Regions from separate parts of the Marinobacter fonticola genome, predicted to be linked through region 1. Evidence: predicted binding sites of a transcription regulator. Region 1 holds the regulator's gene; each other region holds the start of a gene.

Evidence for each region. Region 1 encodes FliA, which starts transcription of late flagellar genes. Its sites were predicted from a motif close to CTAAAGTTTNNNNNNNNNNNGCCGNTAA; they were not measured.
Region 2: FXO11_RS07755 (methyl-accepting chemotaxis protein) is a predicted target of FliA. The motif match lies at 1,040-1,067, and genes of this name have one in related genera.
Region 3: flgM (flagellar biosynthesis anti-sigma factor FlgM) is a predicted target of FliA. The motif match lies at 1,113-1,140, and genes of this name have one in related genera.
Region 4: FXO11_RS14685 (methyl-accepting chemotaxis protein) is a predicted target of FliA. The motif match lies at 1,074-1,101, and genes of this name have one in related genera.

Annotation. Positions count from the first base shown of each region.
Region 1 is NZ_CP043042.1:1,602,418-1,604,603, reverse strand. Features, by position in the region: gene cheY (chemotaxis response regulator CheY) at 1-234, opposite strand, end outside; gene FXO11_RS07175 (RNA polymerase sigma factor FliA) at 433-1,170, opposite strand; gene FXO11_RS07170 (MinD/ParA family protein) at 1,261-2,073, opposite strand.
Region 2 is NZ_CP043042.1:1,735,036-1,737,221, forward strand. Features, by position in the region: gene ampE (regulatory signaling modulator protein AmpE) at 1-854, shown strand, start outside; gene FXO11_RS07755 (methyl-accepting chemotaxis protein) at 1,262-2,186, shown strand, end outside.
Region 3 is NZ_CP043042.1:2,372,506-2,374,691, reverse strand. Features, by position in the region: gene FXO11_RS10560 (pilus assembly protein PilB) at 1-80, shown strand, start outside; gene FXO11_RS10555 (flagella synthesis protein FlgN) at 262-732, opposite strand; gene flgM (flagellar biosynthesis anti-sigma factor FlgM) at 740-1,060, opposite strand; gene flgA (flagellar basal body P-ring formation chaperone FlgA) at 1,216-1,920, opposite strand; gene FXO11_RS10540 (chemotaxis protein CheV) at 2,128-2,186, shown strand, end outside.
Region 4 is NZ_CP043042.1:3,287,637-3,289,822, forward strand. Features, by position in the region: gene FXO11_RS14680 (L,D-transpeptidase family protein) at 1-870, shown strand, start outside; gene FXO11_RS14685 (methyl-accepting chemotaxis protein) at 1,154-2,186, shown strand, end outside.

The DNA.
Region 1 (2,186 bases):
CTTCAGGTTGGCGTCCGCGCGCACGGCCTGCAGCAGCTCGAACCCGGACATCCCAGGCATGTTCCAGTCGGTGACTAGGAAGTCGTATTTGCCGCTTTTAAGCATGGGCAACGCTGTATTGCCATCGTCCGCTTCGTCGGTATTGGTGAAACCAAGGTCGCGAAGCAGATTCTTAATGATCCGCCGCATCGTGGAAAAATCGTCCACGATCAGAATTTTCATGTTCTTGTCCAATGGGACCTCCACTCATTAAAGCCCGGAAAAGCAACGACTCGTGAACTTGCTTAGTGCGTTATAGGAGCTCGAATCTCCTACCCGACAAAAGGGCCTAAGCCCTACACCAGCCTAGCAGTTTCTAAGCATTGCCTATTCTGTCCGCTTGGCGCGATCTGTAAAGCGCCCCTTACCAAAAACTACAATTTAAATGTGCGCTCAGGCCGCCTGCCACCCGCTCAACCGGGCCTTCAGCCGCAAGGCTGCCTGACTATGAATCTGACTGACCCGGCTCTCGCTCACCCCAATGACGGCACCGATCTCCTTGAGGTTCAGCTCTTCCTGGTAGTAAAGGCTAAGAACCAGCTTCTCGCGCTCGGGCAAACTGCTAATGGCCTCGGCCAGACTGCGCCGGAAACCTTCCGAAGATAAGGCCTCGAACGGTACGTCAGCACCACTGTCTTCATTGGTTATCGGCACGTCGCCGGATTCATTTAGCTCATCGAGACTAAAAAGTCGTCCGCCGCTGGAATCAGCCAGGCAGGCGTGGTATTCGGACAGTGGCATATCGAGCTCTTCAGCCACCTCGGCATCGGTGGCCTCGCGCCCCGTGCGACCCTCGACCGCCTTGATCGCCTGGGCAATACGCCGGGAATTGCGGTGTACGGAACGGGGTACCCAGTCGCCTTTGCGAATTTCATCGACAATGGCGCCACGGATACGGATGCCCGCATAGGTTTCGAAGGATGCCCCTTTGGTAGCCTCATACTTCTGCGCAGCCTCCAGCAGCCCAATCATGCCGGCCTGCATGAGGTCTTCCAACTGAACAGAGGCAGGTAGACGCGCCAGGAGATGCAGCGCGATTTTCTTAACCAGCGGCGCATGCAGCTCGACTAAGTCATGCGCTTTACGCTCGCTGGTTTGATGGTAGATTCCCAGGCCTTTTGCCAACTTCATGAATTCGGATTGCCCAACTCAGGGAGCCCGTCGTTCAGCCGGAAGCTCCAGAAAATGATCGACCGTCAAATCCGTCGCTCAGGATGCGTTTCAGACATCCACAAGGCGTTCAACGAAGAATTCAAGGTGACCCCGGGGCGATGACGGCAACGGCCAGTTGTCGACCCTCTGTGCCAACGCCTTGATAGCCAGCGACGCCTTTGCCCGCGGATAGGCATCGAGTACTGCACGCTGGCGTTGAACCGCTTTCTTAACGGCCTCGTCGTAAGGAACCATGCCCTCATATTGTAGCGCAACATCCAGGAAGCGCTCGGTAACGCGGGTCAGCTTGCCAAAAAGATGCTTGCCTTCCTGATCGTTGCGAACCTGGTTGGCGAGGATGCGAAAACGGCTAACCCCATGATCGCGATTCATTAACTTGATCAGGGCATAGGCGTCGGTAATGGAGGTCGGTTCATCGCAGACGACCAGCAATAACTCCTGGGAGGCCCGCAAGAAGCTAATCACACCCTCGGAGATCCCGGCCGCCGTATCGACGATCAGGACGTCGATTTGATCACCCAAGTCGCTAAACGCATTGATAAGGCCGGCATGCTCCATCATGGTCAGCTGCGTCATGCGCTGAGTACCGGAAGAGGCCGGCACGATTTTGATACCGCCAGGGCCATCCACAAGGACGTCCCGAAGTTCGCATTCGCCGGACAACACATCGGCCAGGTTGCGGTTGGCTGTGATGCCTAACAACACGTCGATGTTGGCCAGTCCCAGATCGGCATCCAGGACGACAACGCGACGCCCCATCTGCGCCAGGGCAATAGCCAGATTGACTGAGACGTTACTCTTGCCAACGCCCCCTTTGCCGCCGGATACGGCGATTACCTGAACCGGATTTGGTCTACTCATGCCGGATACGGTCTCTCGCGAAGGTATTTTGTTTATTGATTGCCGCCCGAGGGCCAGCCACTTTCAGGCTTCGCCAAGGCAGAAGCTGGGCATCGAACAGCCCCAAACACTGC
Region 2 (2,186 bases), 130 kb from region 1:
GTCGTCTTTTGGATAGCACCCAGGACGAGGGGCTGGATCCGGTGTTGCGCCGGCGACTGGCGCGCATGCCGGGCGCCGAAACCGACCACGAATCCCGCCCGGCGCTGCCGATCCTGCTGCTGGCGGTACCGATCATCCTGGTTGCACTGATTGATATCGGGCTGAGCCGCAGCAGTTGGTGGATGTTGACCTGGCCGCTGGATCTGATGGTGCTGGTCTTTGCCATGGGCGTTCCCGGCTGGCGAAATCCGATCCGGGCTTATGGCGAGGCTTGGCGGCGCGGTGATGCCAAGGCTGCCTGGCATCACGTCAATCACCTGATTCCTGCCGAAGAGCGTGGCGCGGCCGCAGCGCCGGAAGAACTTCACCGTTCGCTGGCGCGGCAGCTCATCCTGATCATCTTCGAACGCTACTTTCTGCTGATATTTTGGTACGTGCTATTGGGACCGGCCGGGGTTATCGGAGTGCGTCTCTTGCTGGCATGGCGGGACCATTGGCCGAATGCTGCAACGCGTGTGCCGTTTGCTCGCTTCACTTCACTCATGGCCTGGGTACCGGCCCGGCTATTGAGTTTCAGCTTTGGTATTGCCGGTGATTTGAGCGGTTGGCTGAGCCACACACGTAAAAAGTTGCTAAATCCCGCTGTGAAATCACGCGATCTGCTGTTCGTCAGTGCCAATGGCGCGCTTTCCAGCTATTCTCTCGACCCTGAACGCTTCGCTAGCGCCCACCCCGGCGATTGGCCGGATTACGGCGAACGCAGCTTGCGGGCCGTACGCGATTTGCTCAACCGGAGCATGTTGGTGTGGATCTGTGTGCTGGCGCTGCTCGCTATCAGCGGTGTATTCGTATAGGGCGTCGGCGGCTTTGAATAGCTGTTGTACACGCCTGGCGTCAGCGCGTTCTGCGGTCTCGATTTACGATTGTTTCAACCTGTGAGCGTTCCAAGACTTGGCTCTTTTAAGGTGTAACTTTGCAAGCTGCCGGTACCCCATCGAGAAGACGCTACGCGAAATAACAATAAATAAACAAAGCCAGCCTCAAGTTTCTGACGAATCTGACGACATAATAGTAGGTAAACCACTGACACTCGCTCCGGGATAGAGGGTGCTTGTTTCCGTTACGCGGTTATGCAATTCGGCACTCGGCGGTAGGCGAACAATAACAATGGCGATAGCCAGCCAGTTGGCACTGTGAGTATTAAGGGGGATCAGTGAAGCAACTTTTGTATCCAGCAGTCGCGTTGATGAACAGGCTGCCGATGTTCTACAAGTTCAGCCTGATCAGCATTCTCTTCCTGCTGCCGATCGGTGGCTTGTCCTATCTGCTCGTCAGTCAGCTCAACAGCTCTATCGCGGCGATTGCCCACGAGGCGGAAGGGCTCGAGCAAGTCAGGGAAGTCAACGAGCTGGTCCGGGCAGCCTACGCCTATCGGGATTACCGGTCCGTCGGCAAAATGACCAACGATGAAAATATTCTCGGCAAGAGCGCTGAGGCCGCCGCAGTGATCGATGCGTCGTTCGAGCGTTTGCTGGCGGCAGATGTATCTTTCGATGGCAGCGGAAGCTGGCGCATCCAAGTGGAAGCGCTTCAGCAGGAATGGGAAACGCTGAAGCGAGAGGACATTTTCCAGAGCAACATCGATCCCCAGTTCAAGTATTACCAGGAATTCGTTCAGAGGGGCCGTTCCCTGCTTGCCTCGACAATGAAGGTTTCCGGTCTATCCCAGGATCCGTCGCCCGAGAACCAGCTCTTGATGGAGCTTGGGGTGGCTTCGCTGCATGACGCTATGAGCGCCCAGGGGCAGGTGCGCACATTTGCCGTTTTTAGCCTGGCTCAAGGGCAGGTCGGGTACGCGCTTGCCGATGCCATGAACGAGCTTTTCGATCGGCTAACGAATCTTCACGGCCGGCTCGAGTCGGAGTTCCAGGTCGCGCTAGGCTCGTCTGAGGCCCTGAACGAGCATGCCGATCTCGCCGGAGCGGTTGTCCAAAGTTCCCTGGCTGTGCGTGACGCCCTCGATGTCAACGTGATCACCCCTTATCGCTTGGAAATGCCTTGGCAAGAGTTCGATCAGTTGGTATCCACGGCGTTGAACCGCCACTTCGAGCTGCAGAACCATATCTTCGATATTGTCGGCGGCAACCTCGATATGCGACTTGGTGCGGAAACCGATCAGCGGCTCA
Region 3 (2,186 bases), 770 kb from region 1:
GCGGGCCATCCATGGGCAATGTGAGCCTACACGATATCCGCTTCGCTCCGGCGTCGAGCATGACGATCTACGCGCACTGAGCTGCGAGCCGCGCAATAAACAATTAAAAACCGGAGCTGAATAGTGATTCGGCCCCGGCTTTACGGACGAGTGTTCAACGCCCCTTCTTTTCGAAACAGTACCTGTTTTTCTTTGAAGCCCGTCTCTCTTTCGAACCGTCTTTCTTTCGAAATAGTGCCAGCCCTTCGAAATACAGCCTGATCAGGCGCTTGCCAGAACGTTCTTGTGGCTGACGGCCGCCGACTGGCCTTTGGCGCCATACAACTTGGCTTGTTCGGAGCAGCCGCGGAAGATTTCGGTGAGGCGACCCAGGCGAAGTTGCAAATTGCCGATAATTCGGCCATTGACCTGGTTCATGCGCTGGCACGCCTTAAGGCGATTCTCGGCATCGGTCCAGAGCTGGGTCAGCTCCGTTAGCCCGGCGCTACGGATGAACGTTGAGGGTTGGCCTTGCTGGGGCTTAAAACCCATGTTCACTAGCGCGCGGATCTTACGCTTGGCGCGTTCTCGAATGTCGCCGAGAATTCTGTTCTTTTCCTGCGTCAGTGCCTGAAGACCGTCCACATCCGAAGACTTGAGATGGTTCTTTTCAGCAGCCAGCAACCCGCCCAATTGCTCGAGTTGCTGGATGTCTTGTTGCAGTAATGATCTTAACTCGTCAATAGCAGCCATGGTTTACTCACCCAAAAATGCTTTTATCCATATCAAGCATTTTTTGGGCCAGTTTTTCTGCATCGATCTTGTAGCTGCCGTCTGCCAGGGCCGACTTGATCTGCTCGATGCGCGCGTCATCGACTTCCGGGTAACTGTCCAGGCGTTCCTCAAGCTTCTTGAGGTCTCGCGCCTGACTGCTCAGGCTGACATTATCCGGGCGCGAGCCTTGGGTACGGGCTTGCTCGGTAGGCGTGGCCGGGCTCTTTGGAGCCGCCTTGTCGGTATTGGTGGAGCTGGTTTTGGTGTTGACCTGGCCGGGGCCAATTCCATTGAAGTCAACTGTCATAACGATACCTGCACATGCTGATGAGTTGCTTTACGCAATCCGGTTTCATTGTGTATCGGCCGGAGCGGGCAAACCTTTAGCGTCTTTTGCAAGAATTTTACGGCCAGATTCTGCCGCCTTGCGGCAAGTCTGATCCGCAAATCCGAACCCGGTGATTACATCGGCACTTCCACCCGTCCCGGTGCGGTGACCATGGCCCTCAGGGTGCGTTCCGAACGCAGGTTCTGAACCAGTACCTGTTCGCCAATACGACCGTTGGCGAGCGCTTTGCCGCGCGACTCGACGGCAATGGGTCCGCTACGGGCTACGATAATAACATGATCTCCGCGAGCGACGGCATCCGGCTTTATCACGATGTCGGGCGTAAATATGGTTCCGGCATTCACCGAGCGGCGCAGTTCCATACCGATCAGGTTCTTCCGGTCGGTGACAGCGCCGCGGCGGACTGAGTTGATAACGATGGGGTGGCTATCGATCATATCCGCTGTGACTCGGTCCCCCCGGCTGAGAGGCTGGGCAGCGACCAAGCCCTCGCCACGGATTTCTACGGATGTGGACAGAAACAATCGCCATGGGCGCTTGCCAGAACAGGACAGTTCTAGCGTGGGCTGTGTGGTCTCCAACGGGTTGCTGGAGAACTTGACGGCGGGACCGGCCGGGCAGGGCGCGAGGTTGAGGCGCGAATCGATAGTGCCCAGGCTGTGCTTGACGGCATAACCTTCATTCTTTTTTTGTTCGGCAAAGTCGGTAAGGAACGCTTTCGCGGCGTGCCTTAAATCCTCGGACGTCGTTTTTTCGGCGGCTTGCAGTGAGGAATTCAGGGCCAGCCCAGCCAGGAGCAATAAAATGATGATGCGCATAACCGGCAGTATGTCCTATGCTTACAGTTGAACGGTGGGGGTAAATAAGGTCAACTCCCCCTACGGCCCATTGACGATTTTTTGTCTTCGACGGATCATCGAGGCCTGTGGGAAAAAGATATCGCAAGAACCGTGCCTGGTTTCTTTCACCGGCACAGATTCGGAAGAGCGGATCGCACGAAAGCGAAAAACAACAGGTAGAGCGTTATGGCAGGCGTATTGGACAGTGTAAACCAACGTACCCAACTGGTCGGGCAGAATCGCCT
Region 4 (2,186 bases), 1.7 Mb from region 1:
CTCGGCGCGCCCTTCGACGATGACCTCGAGCTGGCGGTGGAGCGTTTCCAGCGCCGGCATAGTCTAACCGTGGACGGCAAGGTGGGCGCACGCACGATAGACGAGCTGAACATTTCGCCGCAGCAGCGCCTGGAACAGATTCGAGCCAACCTGGAGCGGTTGCGCTGGCTGGCCCGGGATATGGAACGCACGCTGCTGCTGGTGGACATCGCCGCGGCACGGATCCACTACTACGAGGATGGCGACCTGATCTGGTCCGGCCGGGCTCAGGTGGGCAAGCCCCGAAGAGCCACGCCGGAACTGAAATCGGTGATCACCCACGTCACGGTCAACCCGCACTGGAATATGCCGCGCAGTATCTTCCTGCGTGACGCCCTACCTTCGATCTTGCGGGATCCTCTTTACCTGAGCAAACGGGGCATCCGCGTCTATGACCGGGAGGGCAATGAGCTCACCCAGACCGAAGCCGACTGGAGCAACCCGCATGGCCTGAGGCTGCGCCAGGACCCGGGGCCAGGAAACGCCCTGGGCCAGGTGGCACTTCGTTTTTCCAATCCGTTCGCCGTTTACCTGCACGACACGCCGGCGGCGAGCCTGTTCGAGAGCCAAAATCGATTCTACAGCTCAGGCTGCGTCAGGGTGGAAGACGCGATGACACTGACCCGAATGCTGTTCCGCCATGCCAGCCCCGATTTCAAGCAGCACTTCGAAACCGTGCGGACATCCGGCGAATCCCAGAACATCCATCTGCCCCGCGGCGTCTACATCCTAATGGCGTATTGGACGGCCGAAGCTGATGCCTCCGGCCAGATCACCTACCGGCCCGATGTTTACGGCAGCGACGGTCAGTTGCTGGCCTTGCTGGAGTAGAGGTTATGAACAGGCCAGTTTTCCCGCAGTAAACGCCCACCACGCCTTATATCACCCCTGATATCACCCCTGTCCGCATCGACCCACTAGCCGGTGTGCGAAAAATGTCGGCACACGTTCCCTACCAGACAGTGCACTCGTTTTTACCGGCAGTGCCTTAACACTCGCGAATACCTTCAGCGACAGTTGTTTACATTTTCGAACTACAGGAACAGGAGACATTGCCGATAATAAAGTTAGAAAAAGCATTAATTGCCATATTCACCCAACGGAATATCCGCTAATGAGTAAATTCAATCGTCTGCGTATTCGATCCCGCCTGCTCATTGCTGTGCTGGTTCCGGTTGTTCTTACGGCCCTGACCTTGAGCTGGCTTACCGTGAACCAGCTCAGAAGTGGCGGCGAGGCCGAAATCGAGCTGCTTCGACAAAACCTGATCGAGGCGCGCAAGGCCGGCCTGAAAAACATCGTCGAGACGACGCAGTCGGTTATCCGGGAGGCCATGGGCGATCCCACCCTCAGCGAGGACGAAGCCAAGAAAGAGGCCCGTGAACGCATCCGGTCCATTACGTTCAGCGACAACAACTACGTGTTCGCCTATCAGCGTGATCTGTTCAACCTCGCCTACCGACCCGATCCGAGCCGCGAAGGGCCGACGACCAATCCCGACGTCCGCAAGCTGATCAGCAACATCATCAAGGCAGCGGAGCGTGATGGCTTCCATACCTACGATTGGCCCAATCCCGCGACCGGCAACATCGAGCAGAAAGTGTCTTACGCCACCATTATCCCGGAGTGGAACTGGATGATTGGCGCTGGCGTTTATACAACGGATATTCAGGTTGCCTTAACAAAGGCACAAGGCGAGGTAGAGGCGAGTGTGGACCAGGCCATTATGTTCTTTGCGCTTGTCACCTTGGCTGTCATTGTCGCCGCCTTGCTGATTGGCCTGTCTGTCGGCCGCACGGTCACCAAACCACTAAACCGCGTCAGCGACTTGATGCGGGAAATTGCCGAGGGTGAAGGCGACCTGCGCCAGCGCTTACCGGAAGACGGCAACGACGAGCTCGCTGAACTGGGCCGGCGCTTCAATGCCTTTACCATCAAGATCCAAAACACGATCCGGGAGGTCGGCGCAACCACAGACCAGGTGGCCTCCGCCGCCGAAGAGCTTAGCCGGGTCGCGGTCGAGACCCGCGCTTCGGTACAGGAGCAAGGCTCGGAAACCGACCAGATCGCTTCCGCCATTAACCAGATGGCGGCGACGATCCAGCAGATCTCAGGCAACGCCAACGAAGTTGAGAGCGCCGCTTCCG